Regions from separate parts of the Pseudomonas sp. GNP014 genome, predicted to be linked through region 1. Evidence: riboswitches for the same ligand, from Rfam matches in the RefSeq annotation. Region 1 holds a riboswitch; each other region holds the start of a gene.
What was found. A riboswitch is a leader RNA that binds a small molecule or an ion and turns the genes downstream of it on or off. The one in region 1 is predicted to bind cobalamin.

Region 1 (4,051 bases):
AGCAACCGGAGGTCGCGATCTGGTCCATCAGCGCCTGTATCGCCTCGGCGCAGTACGTTGATGCCTTCGACCTGAGCTTCATGAAGACTTCATCGCTGCGCTTGGCCAGGGCTTCGGCAGGTGCGGTACGTTTCTTCCACGTTTGCTCGATCTGCCCCACGCAAGGTGGTCACTGATGCGGTCGAGCGCCACGGCTCGTCGGACCGACGCTCGGCGCCCTGATGGGCGACCTCCAATCGTTCGGCGCAACAGCTCCAGTACGACCGTGCCACCAGTAAAGTGGCGCCGTGTCGCAGCGTTCGGCGATCGCTCGATCAGCGCTTCACGCTCGCCTTCGTTGAGATGCATTCAGTTCATGGCCTCTTCAGCGGCTCAGCTCCACGTGAACAGTTGCTTACGAACGCGGTCCCTGTCGAACAGCTTCGCGAAGGCGGCGTCACGATCAGCGCCGAACGGATGCGGCGGTCGCGCAGCAGGTCGAACAGAAGGAAGTAGAAGTGCACGTCGAAGCCGTCATCCCGCCTCGCGATAGAGCACTCGGCCCGCGTCCCGCCGTTCGGCTCAGCCACCGGCGATCGGTGTCGCGTCGTCGTCGAGCGATGATGATAGGTGTCGCCGCGCGACGAACCTTCCGGCCAGTTCCACCGCTTGCAGCACCAGTCCCGCCGGAGCATTACGTCACCACGTCGCCGCGCAGCAGCCAGCAGTTCGGCACGGCGGCCTTCGACATCGTCGGATCAGCAGGATCGGCATGCCGCCGCATTTCGGCGAGCAACGGCTGACCGCATGGTGCGCGGATCACATCAGCGTGCCATCTTCAACGACCTCATCTGGTGCCGGTTCCAGGTAACCACAGCGGTGCGGCTGTCGGCCTCGGCAATTGCGTGGCCGGGTGCGGCGAGACTTTGAACTCAGGCGCCCATCGCCGCAACAGGTGTCGAGGCTGGCGCCGTAGGATGGCGGACCAGCTTCGTCGGCGACGGCGATGCGCACGCCTTCGAGCAATGGTTCGGCGGTGATCGCTCAGCGCCAGCAATTCCCACGGCAGATGACAGCGCTACCTCGCAACTGCTGGCCAAATGCTTCGCACACATCAGAACACGGTCCAGGTCATTGGTCGCTGGCCTGCACCAGGTCAAGGTGCCGGCTCGGCAACTCGGTCCCGTTTCGCGGGAAAGCACGCCGTACCAGCGCCAGGCCTTCGGTAGAGGCTGCCTTCGAGCAATTGCACATAACGCAGGAGTTGCGACACCAGTTCGGCCAGCACGCAGCAACAGTAGATACAGTTGATACTTGGCCAGGCCCAGCGCAGCGCGCCGAAGGTCTGCGCCGTTGCGCAGTTTCGTCGATCACGCCAAGTACAACGATGCCGCGCGGTCGGCGCTTGATGGCGTGCCGTTGGATAAGTTTAGTCGCACCTTCGATCAGATCAATCGGCCTCGGCAAGGCTTCCACAGCGGAAGCGCAACTGTCCCTCTCGCCCGACCATCCACATGTCCAGTTGATCACCGGCGCACCATGACACACTGAGAATCATGGGATCAAGAAGTCCCAGGCCGCACTTGAAGACGCGCGCCTTGCGCCTGGTACGATGCAGAACGCGCGGCGCAGCAGTGACGGTTGGTCTTTGCCTGACCCGGAGCCGCGCAGCGATCGACGCCGCCGGGCAGTGACATGGCTCGTTCGAAGTTCGACGCCTTTCTGCGCTTTGATGCCGCCCTCGAAGGCATGTTTGACATGCCCATTTCGGTGACGTGTCACCCATGATCATTTGCTCACCACTGGCTCGGCGAGGTGACCACATGCTGCGTTCTGGCGGACACGCCCTGCAGTTCGCTCAGTACCCGATCGAGGTCGAGGTTGGCCGTGCTTGAGGGCGATGTTCGATTCATCCGCCGCGCCACCAGGCCGATCAACGGATCGCGCAACGGCTGGCGAACCTTCCAGCACCGCTTCGGCGGCACGATATCACGCTGACGATAGGTTTCCATGAAGACCCTCGCCCGTGCGCGTGAAAGCCCGCCACTTGCTCAGGAAGCGGCGAAAAACATCTTCGCAGTACTATTTCGCCCTGATGAACTGCGCCACGCCGCACTGCATGCCATCGCCCATCAGCAGCATGCCGAACGCCGAACTGCTTTTGCCTTGCCGTTTGCCGGTCAGCAGGCCGGCGCCCAGACCGCGCTTCATCAGGCGCCGAGCGATCAGCTCGTCGATCACAGCTTCGCTGCATGCGCGCCAGATGACGTTCATCACCTCAGGGAATTCGTGGTGGGGGAGCTTCCCGTTCAGGCTGAATACGGCGCAGGCGCGGATGACGGCGAAAGGCCTGGCATCGCCACGTCGATGCGCTCGATGGATCAGGCCGGTCTCCGGGCTCATGAGCAGCGATGCGCCTCGCTCACGCCTTCCCGCTCTGTGGAGGCAGTGGCTCAGAGGCGCAGCTTGCTCATTGCCGTTCCGGGGCAGCACGGGATTATGATGAGCTCTTCGCACGAAGACAGATTCACCGGCTTCCCTGTTGGCTCTGTGGACGGGGTCACAAGCACCTGGAACGACCACGAAGGGTTAAAAGATTGGGGTGGAGCATACAATTAAAGGGGACATGGATCGAATGACTGATGATGGATCTCTGACACCAATATGTGCACACTGATACAAGTGGTATCGAAGAGCCATGCTTTCCCCGGAAAAGCCATCGCCGACGATCGATGATGACAATCCAGAGGCATGATCATCAGCGACCCGCGCCCTGGAATCCTGGCCCGTGCTTGAACACTCGTTCGACTGTCTCGACCGTTCCGACGCCATCACGGACAGCGAGCACGCCTTACTCGAGCGTGACGGAGACACCGATCTTCGAGTTGCTCAGCGAGCAGCCTTCGATAGCGACATCATTTTGCTGGCCGCACCCCCAGCCGGCGAACGGCAGCAGGATCGCAGCGCCAACACCGTCGCCGATCTGTTTATAGCGGGACTAACGGTCGCCTTCATCACTGCCACGCGGCGCTGACCACGGGTCGACAACCTCGACCTGGTCGCCCAGGCCCTGCAGGACATTGCCAGCGACGCCAGACGCATCGGCTTCGCCGTGATCTGCGCGGCTTCGGCTCCCTGTTCGTCGCCCCGCAGAAGGCCGGCGCCGGCGCCAGCCCCTGAAGAGTGCAGGAGGCATGGTCGACGATCTACAACGCAGAACCTTCACCTCGCGTCGCCTCGTACTTGCCAGCGCCTACCGGAAGCTGCGCAGCGAAGCCAGCGAGTTCTGGCCCAGGGCGTCGCCGTGCTGTTCAAGGGCCCATGACTACCTCCAGTTGAACCATCGAGCGCGTCAGCTCCTCTATGATTCAGAATGCGTTCATCAGGAGGTCGGTAATCACGAGACCCGACTCGCTTTCGTCATCGCCCTGGCCGGAGGGCTCACCGCCCTGCGGTGAATCCTGTCACCTGCGAGTCTTCCGACGGCACCGGCCCCATCACCGGAACTACCCCGACCGAACAAGCCCTGATCCCGACAGTGAACATCGCTCCGGCGGTCAGCTGGCCCGCCGGCGGCAAACAGTCCCGCTGCAGGCCGGCGCCCAGTGGCCGCGTTGCCGAAGGCCTCGATGATCCCGCGCTGGCTTTACGTGCCCAGATGGTGACGTGCTGGTCGCCGAAGCCGACGCCGGCCGAAGCCGGACGACAGCGGCGGCGTCGTTGGCTGGGTCATGAAGAAGGTCATGGGCAAGGCCGGTGCCGGCATTGCCGAGCCGAACCAGCGTGTCACCCTGCTGCGCAATGCCGATCACGACGGCGTAGCGGAGACCCGCACAGTATTCCAGAAGAACCTGATTCGCCGTTCGGCGCATGACACTGATGGGCGATGAGCCTGTATGCGCGACACGATCGCCTGCTGCGCTCCGCTACGAAGTACCGGCGCGACCAAGATCGACGCCGGCCCGATCAAGGTCGCCGATCTTCCAGGCGGCACGCTGAATCACCGCTGGACCAAAGACGTCATCGCCGCGAGGCACAGCGAGCTGTACATCACCATCGGCTCGAACAGCAA
Region 2 (4,051 bases), on a different contig from region 1:
CTTCCTGAGTCAGTTGTTGCAGATCCAGCCCGCCGTTCTGTTCGGCGCGAATCAGCAAGCGGCAAATGGCGCTGTGGTCGAGGTTGGGGTGCAGCTCGGCGAGCATGCCGATGCGCATCCAGTGCTCGGCCTGCGCGTTGATCGAGCGGCTGAGTGCATTGCTGGAGATGCGCAGGTTCTCGTGCATGTCCTCAGAAATCTTTACGATGCCCATATATGAATCCGATACGATGTGTATATGGATCGTATATTAGCCAAGCCTTACGCCAAATTGCAAACGCACACAATCTGCAGGACGTAGCGCGGCAAATCGCAGGCAAAAAAAAGCTGCCAAAAGAGGCAGCAAAAACTTTAAGAACACGCGATGTATTGGGCTCAGCATAGACGCCGGATAATGACAGTGTCATGACAGGCGCACATTCATCGAACCGCCTCGCTGCCGTCATCAGGATGTCATCAACTTCACGGCAGAATCCTCGCAAACCGTCTTGAGCCTTGAGACGGACGTTTTGCAAGGACTCCCATGAAAGAAGACGCCTCGCTGTTTGCCGCCATCGACCTGGGTTCGAATGCATTTCGCATGATGATCGGCCAGTCGGTCCGCAGCCGCAAAGGCTTCATGATTCAGGAGGTGAAAACCTTGCGCGAACCGGTGCGCCTGGCCGAGGGGTTTGACGGTGGCGCGCTGGACACCCTGGCGCTGGATCGCGGCTGGCAGGCGTTGGCGCGGTTCGGCAAAAAGCTGCGGGGGTTCGAAGCGGGTCGGGTGCGTGCGGTGGCCACCAGCGCCGTGCGCGAAGCCGACAATGCACAACTGTTTCTCGCCAGCGCGGAGCGGCATCTGGGCTTTGACATCGACGTCATTTCCGGACATGAAGAGGCTCGGCTGGTGTATGCCGGCGTGGCGCATGCACTGCCGACTGCCGACGACATGCGTCTGGTGGTCGATATTGGTGGCGGTTCCACCGAACTGATCCTCGGCCAAGGCTCGCAACCGTTGCTGACTGAAAGCATTGCCATCGGCAGCGGCACGCTGGGCGCGCGCTATTTTCCCGATGGGCGCATTACCCCCGGTGCCTTGCAAGAAGCCGAGCGCGTCGCCATCCTGCAATTTGAAAAAGTCGCCCGCCGCTATCGCGCGCAAGGCTGGCAGCAAACCATTGGCTCCTCCGGCACCGCGCGCATGCTCGCCAAGGTGCTCAAGGCCAATCGCCTGAACGACTTCGGCCACGACGGCATTACCTACGGTGGGCTGTTGCGCCTGTCGTTACTGCTGCTGAAAGTGAAGAACGTCCAGCAACTGAAACTCGCCGGCCTGCAAGCGCACCGCCAGAGCATTCTACCCGGTGGCCTGGTGTTGATGCTGGCGGCGTTCAAGGTGTTCGGCATTTCGCAGATGGTGCCCTCCGAACCGGGCCTGCGCCTGGGCGTACTGCACGGTTTGATGAGCAAGCATTAATCCCCCTCCGGCAGATTCGTCTCCCCTAAAGCGGCTCGATCGACTACCATGCCGCCGCCGGTTTCCATACGGAATTAATAGGGAATCCGAGGTGCGTCAGCGCATCGTTCGGAACTGCCCCCGCAACTGTAGGTGCTGAGCCTGCTCCACGACTGCCACTGGGTGAACCCGGGAAGGCCGGAGCACAGGCGATGACGCATCAGTCAGGAGACCTGCCGGCACAGTGACTACTAACCGGCGGGGTGTCCGGGAAGGACATCGTGCCGTGCGCGTCTTCGTTTGATCAGCAGCCTTGCGCTGTTGCCATGACTGCGTTCGCTGGTGTGTTTCCAGACCGTACTCTCCCCGCCTTGCGTACGGTTCCCCTGGAGACTGCCCATGCTGCTGCCCCGCGTTGCCATCCTGCTCACCGGCCTGAGTCTTTGCACGCTCGCCCATGCAGCGCCGACGACCTATCCACTGACCGTCGAGAACTGCGGCAGCACCCTGACCTTCCAGCACGCCCCCACGCGCACCGTCACCATCGGCCAGGCTGGCACCGAAATGCTTTACGCCCTGGGCCTGGGCGACAAGGTGGTCGGCACCTCGCTGTGGTTCAACGACGTGCTGGTCACGTACAAGGCGCAGAACGACAAGATCGAACGCCTGGCCGATAACGAGCCGAGTTTCGAAGCGGTGATCGGCAAGCGCCCGGAACTGGTCGCCGTGGAGCTGGAATGGATGGTCGGCCCACAAGGTGCAGTGGGCACACGCGAGCAGTTTCATGAGCTGAAAATTCCGACGTACCTGCTGCCCTCCGATTGCGAAGCCAAGGACAACCTCGTCGGCGCCGACGGTACCCGGCTGGCGCCGTTTCGCATCGACACGATTTACAAGAGCGTGAGCCAACTGGCGCAAATCTTCGATGTGCAGGACCGCGGCCAGCAGCTCAATGAACAACTCAAGGCCAGCCTCGCCCGATCAGTCGCCACGGTTCAGGGCAAACAATTGAAAGACGCAAGTGCCGTGGTCTGGTTCTCCAGTGCGCAGATGGACATCGAGCCCTTCGTGGCCGGACACAAAGGCATTCCCGATTTCATGCTGAGTACCCTCGGCGTACGCAACGTAGTGCAATCCGATGAAGAGTGGCCGACGGTCGGCTGGGAAACCATCGCCAAGGCCAACCCGACCTTCATCGTCATCGCACGCATGGATCGCCGGCGCTTCCCCGCTGACGACTATCAGAAGAAACTCGCCTTCCTGCGCAGCGACCCGGTGACCCGCAACATGGACGCGGTGAAAAACAACCGCATCATCATTCTCGACGCCCTGGCCATGCAGGCCAGCCTGCGCACGTTCGATGGCATCGAGCAACTGGCCACGGCCCTCAACGGCTATGACCTGTCGCAATGAATAAAAGCCTGATCCGCGCACTACTGGCCCTGACGACACTGTTGATCGCCGTGCTCGCGGGAGTCGCCATCGGAGAGACGTCGATTGCTCCGGACGTGGTGCTAAAAGTGCTGGCCAACAAGCTGTGGACCGCCGGGCATGCGCTCGACCCGATCGACGAAGGCATTGTCTGGAACTACCGCCTGACCCGCGCCCTGGTCGCCGCCGCGTGCGGTGCCGGTCTGGCGACGTGCGGGGTGATTTTGCAGTCGCTGCTGCGCAATCCGCTGGCCGATCCCTATTTGCTCGGCATCTCCGCCGGGGCCTCGACCGGCGCGGTGATGGTGGCGCTGCTCGGGATTGGGGCCGGGGCGATTTCGCTGTCCGCCGGAGCTTTTGCCGGCGCGGTAACGGCGTTCGTGCTGGTCATTCTGCTGGCCCGTGTCAGCGGTTCGGCCAACGGCACCGGGCAGATCATTCTCGCGGGGATCGCCGGCTCGCAGCTGTTCAATGCGCTCACCGCGTTTCTGATTACCCGTTCGGCGAGTTCCGAGCAGGCGCGCGGCATCATGTTCTGGCTGCTCGGTAATCTCGGCGGCGTGCGCTGGCCGTCGGTGTGGCTGGCGGTGCCGGTGGCCCTGTTCGGCTTGCTGGTGTGCCTGTGGCATCGGCGCGCGCTGGATGCATTTACCTTTGGCGCGGATTCGGCGGCGTCCCTCGGCATACCGGTGCGGCGGGTGCAGATTGTGCTGATCGGTTGCGCGGCGCTGGTAACGGCGGTGATGGTGTCGATTGTCGGCTCGATCGGTTTTGTCGGTCTGGTGATTCCCCATGCGGCGCGTCTGTTGCTCGGCACCGGGCATGCCCGTCTGCTGCCGGCCAGCGCATTGGGGGGCGCGGTGTTTCTGATTGCCGCCGACGTGCTGTCGCGCACCCTGATCAAGGGTCAGGTGATTCCGGTCGGTGTGATTACCGCGCTGGTCGGCGCGCCGGTGTTTGCGCTCATCCTGGTTGGCCGGAGATCGGCTCGATGAACCCGGTGTTGAGTTGTTCCGGGCTGACGTTCAAGGTGCGCGGTGCCGAGTTGCTTAACGGTGTCTGCCTGGAGGTCCAGCGCAGCGAGACCCTCGGCATCGTCGGGCCCAATGGCTCGGGCAAATCCACTTTGTTGAAACTGCTTGCCGGATTGCGCGAGCCGAGCGCTGGCGAGGTTCTGCTCGA
Region 3 (4,051 bases), on a different contig from region 1:
GGGCCAGCCCGGAAGTTTCGATGAGGATATGGTCGAGATCGCCGCGACGGGCCACCAGTTCGCGCATCACCGGGAAGAACTCTTCCTGAACGGTGCAGCACAGGCAGCCATTGGCCAGTTCGTAGACCCGGCCGGTGGCTTCTTCTTCGGTGCAACCGATGGTGCATTGCTTGAGGATTTCGCCGTCGATGCCCAACTCGCCGAACTCGTTGACGATCACCGCGATACGACGGCCCTGGGCGTTGTCGAGCATGTGCCGCAGCAGCGTGGTTTTGCCCGAACCGAGGAAGCCGGTAACGATGGTGACGGGGAGTTTGGCCAGTGTTTTCATCGGTATGCCCTTTGGCAAATCGGCGGGCATACGGGACGAGAACCGGCAACGCGCATGCGCGCCGGAAGCGTTCGCCACCGGATCACCCCGCCCGGTTGTAGTGAGAATCTGTGACGAGGCAGGTCTCCTGGCTGACGGCGTTCAGGCTTGGCCTGGCATTCGCTGCGCCTTCCCGCTGGCTCTTTGATCGAGCTGGCAGTGGCGTGGCAGCGAACTTCACCGTTCACAGTTGCGGGGGCAGCCGCGGCTTTGACCGCGTTCCCTTCTTAGCTTCGGCATGTGCCGAAGAACCTCGAAAGCGCAAGGCTACGCATGGTGTGGGGATGGGTCAATGTTTGGATTGGGGGTGTATCCGTTTCTGCGGGTGTTGCTGATTAGGGTTCCGCCCTTACGGCGGGTCACTTTTTCCAGACGCCGAAAAAGTAACCAAAAAGGCTTTACCCTGACGTTCGGCCCTCGCCTAGGCTCGGGTCCCTTCGCTCCGGGATCTATCCGGGGGGCATCGCCTCCGGTTTGCTGCGCTGCACCTCCTCTCGATGTGTTTGGCTGCGCCAAACGGTCGCTACGCTCCCACCCCCGGCTAAATCCCTCCACTCAGCCTGCCGACGGGCGCTGAGATCAAAAGCGGTACTCGAGCTAACGCTCATTGTGTTGAGTGGTGAGAAGCAAGGGCTGTGTGCTGTGTGCTGTGGGCTGCCTTTGCTTTTCTGTGGGAGCTGGCTTGCCAGCGATAGCGGCCTGACAGCCGACCAAGCTCTCGCAGACTGCTCGCGATCCACCTGTAGGAGTAAGCCTGCTCGCGATGACGACCAGCCAGACGACCAACGTCTACCCGTTGACCTCAATCCCTGTGGGAGCTGGCTTGCCAGCGATGGCGGCCTGAAAGCCGACCAGGCTCTTGCAGACTGACGCCGGGGGCAGCCTTTTTGGTTATTTTTCGCTGGGCCGGCATTCCGGCGTCTGGAAAAAGTGACCCACCGTAAGGGCGGGAGCCCAATCAACAACACCCGCAGCAACGGATATGCCCATTCAATTGACTAAATTCCCCCCCACATGCTCTCCTACACAACTTGTTACGGGTGCCCTTCACAGGGTGAAACGGGAAACCGGTGAATCATGTGCTTTACTCAAAGCCATGTCAGTCCGGTGCTGCCCCCGCAACGGTAAGCGAGCGAAGTGTCAGATCCACTGTGTCCCTGCGGCATGGGAAGGTGACGCTTGCAAGTCGGCCTGACGCCAACCCCTCGTGAGCCCGGAGACCGGCCCGCAACACACAGCGCGCATTTGCGTCGCTGAACCTGACAACCCGCGGTGGGCGGGCGCTGTTCGAACCTCTGCGTGCCTGACTCGCAGGGGTTTTCATGCGCTCTATTCACCCGCTGACACTCCAGAGGGAAGCGCCATGTCGATCATCAGCAGCACCGCCAGCAACACAGACAAAATCGCCAGCACCGCCACACTGAGCCAACGCCTGATCGCGGCGTTCTTCACCTCGATCCTCGGTGCCGGCCTCGTCTACTTCGCCGGTTTTTCGCACATCGAAGCGGTGCACAACGCCGCTCACGATACCCGCCACAGCGCCGCGTTCCCGTGCCACTGAGACCTGCCGACATGATCAAGCGTATTGCGCAAACCGCAGGTTTTACCGGGCTGCTGGCCGCCCTGCTCCTGACGCTGCTGCAGAGCTTCTGGGTTTCACCACTGATTCTGCAGGCTGAAACCTTTGAAAAAGCCGAACCGGTTGTTGCGGTCCACGAACACGCTGCCGGCACCGCGGCGCACACCCACGACGCCGAAGCCTGGGAGCCGGAAGACGGCTGGCAGCGTGTGGCCTCGACCACCGGCGGCAATCTGGTGGTGGCGGTCGGTTTCGCGCTGATGCTCGCCGGTCTGTACACCCTGCGTGCACCGACCAAAACCTCGCAAGGCCTGCTCTGGGGCCTGGCCGGTTACGCCACCTTCGTCCTCGCTCCGACGCTGGGCCTGCCGCCTGAACTGCCCGGCACCGCTGCCGCCGATCTGGCCTCGCGGCAGCTGTGGTGGATCGGTACCGCCGCGTCCACGGCCGTCGGCCTCGCGCTGATCGCCTTCAGCCGTCCATGGGTGATGAAGATCCTCGGGGTAGCGATCCTTGCGGTGCCCCATGTGATTGGCGCGCCACAACCGGAAGTGCACTCCATGCTCGCCCCTGAAGCACTTGAAGCCCAGTTCAAAATCGCTTCGCAGTTGACCAACGTGGCGTTCTGGCTGGCCCTGGGCCTGATCAGCGCGTGGTTGTTCCGCCGCAAAAGCGATGGTCACTACCACTTATGATGAATGACCGCGCAGCGTCGACCTTTGTGGTCGGCCTGGGCTGCCAGCGTGGCTGCCCGGCCAGCACGCTGCGCGCGTTACTCGATCAGGCCTTGCAGGCCCATCGCATTGAACTTGAGGCAGTCAAGGCCCTGGCCAGTATCGACCTCAAGCGTGATGAACCGGGTTTGCAGGAACTTGCCGCACAACTGGCTCTGCCGTTGCTGTACTTCAGCAGCGCAGAACTGGCCGGTTATCAGCAACGGCTCAGTCACCACTCGCAAATCGCCTACGAGCGAACCGGTTGTTACGGCGTGGCGGAAAGTGCCGCCCTGGCCCTGGCCGAACAACTGATTCAGGCCCCGGCAAAGCTGCTGATTTCCCGTCAAAAATACGCCCAGGCGACGTTGGCCTTGGCCGGCGCTGCGTAAACCCCCGATAATCCCCGCCCTCGATCATGAGCAATCTTCATCTGAAGGGTTGCTGCGGCTGTTTTCAAAGGATTCCACGATGACCGTCTACTTCATCGGCGCCGGCCCCGGCGACCCGGAATTGATCACCGTCAAAGGCCAGCGGCTGATCCGTCGCTGCCCGGTGATCATCTATGCAGGCTCGCTGGTCCCGGCGGCGGTGCTGGAGGGGCATCAGGCGGAGACCGTGGTCAACAGCGCCGAATTGCATCTGGAGCAGATCATTGAGTTGATCAAGGTCGCCCATGCCAACGGTCAGGATGTGGCGCGCGTGCATTCGGGCGATCCGAGCCTGTACGGCGCGATCGGCGAGCAAATTCGCCATCTGCGCGAGCTGAACATTCCGTTCGAGATCATCCCCGGCGTGACGGCAACAGCGGCGTGTGCGGCGTTGTTAGGCGCCGAACTCACCCTGCCGGATGTGTCGCAGAGCGTGATTCTGACCCGTTATGCCGACAAAACCGCGATGCCGGCGGGCGAAGAACTCGCCAGTCTGGCGCAGCATGGCGCGACCATGGCGATTCATCTGGGGGTCAATCATCTGGAGAAAATCCTCGTGGAGCTGCGGCCGCACTACGGCGCGGATTGCCCGATTGCGGTGATTCACCGGGCGACGTGGCCGGATCAGGACTGGGTGGTGGGGACGCTGGCGGATATTGCCGGGAAGGTTGCAGCCAAAGGATTTCGGCGTACGGCGCTGATTCTGGTTGGACGGGTGTTAGGCAGTGAGGTGTTTAGCGAGTCATCGTTGTATCGCGCGGGGCATGCGCACCTGTACAGGCCCTGAATCATATGGGATTGGGTACAACCTGTGGCGAGGGGATTTATCCCCGATGAACTGCGCAGCAGTTCCTTTTCTGGGGCTGCTTCGCAACCCATCGGGGATAAATCCCCTCACCACACAATAAACAGGCACTCATTAATCAAGTGCATAAAAAAACGGCGCTCACGGGGCGCC

Region 2: another riboswitch for cobalamin. It lies ahead of ACXX9E_RS17520 (ABC transporter substrate-binding protein); the one in region 1 lies ahead of ACXX9E_RS29815 (cob(I)yrinic acid a,c-diamide adenosyltransferase).
Region 3: another riboswitch for cobalamin. It lies ahead of ACXX9E_RS18195 (CbtB domain-containing protein); the one in region 1 lies ahead of ACXX9E_RS29815 (cob(I)yrinic acid a,c-diamide adenosyltransferase).

The regions. Positions count from the first base shown of each region.
Region 1 covers NZ_JBTGUS010000019.1:32,981-37,031, reverse strand. The annotation lists gene ACXX9E_RS29825 (hypothetical protein) at 1-176, shown strand, start outside; gene ACXX9E_RS29820 (hypothetical protein) at 674-802, opposite strand; partial or broken gene ACXX9E_RS29815 (cob(I)yrinic acid a,c-diamide adenosyltransferase) at 1,687-2,233, opposite strand; cobalamin riboswitch at 2,347-2,569, opposite strand; gene ACXX9E_RS29810 (hypothetical protein) at 2,768-3,013, shown strand; gene ACXX9E_RS29805 (hypothetical protein) at 3,711-3,869, shown strand.
Region 2 covers NZ_JBTGUS010000001.1:3,893,790-3,897,840, reverse strand. The annotation lists gene ACXX9E_RS17530 (ParD-like family protein) at 1-214, opposite strand, end outside; gene ACXX9E_RS17525 (Ppx/GppA family phosphatase) at 524-1,459, shown strand; cobalamin riboswitch at 1,501-1,693, shown strand; gene ACXX9E_RS17520 (ABC transporter substrate-binding protein) at 1,838-2,851, shown strand; gene ACXX9E_RS17515 (FecCD family ABC transporter permease) at 2,860-3,864, shown strand; gene ACXX9E_RS17510 (ABC transporter ATP-binding protein) at 3,861-4,051, shown strand, end outside.
Region 3 covers NZ_JBTGUS010000001.1:4,062,435-4,066,485, reverse strand. The annotation lists gene cobW (cobalamin biosynthesis protein CobW) at 1-331, opposite strand, end outside; cobalamin riboswitch at 432-641, opposite strand; cobalamin riboswitch at 1,392-1,613, shown strand; gene ACXX9E_RS18195 (CbtB domain-containing protein) at 1,734-1,931, shown strand; gene ACXX9E_RS18190 (CbtA family protein) at 1,943-2,644, shown strand; gene ACXX9E_RS18185 (cobalamin biosynthesis protein) at 2,641-3,054, shown strand; gene cobM (precorrin-4 C(11)-methyltransferase) at 3,134-3,880, shown strand.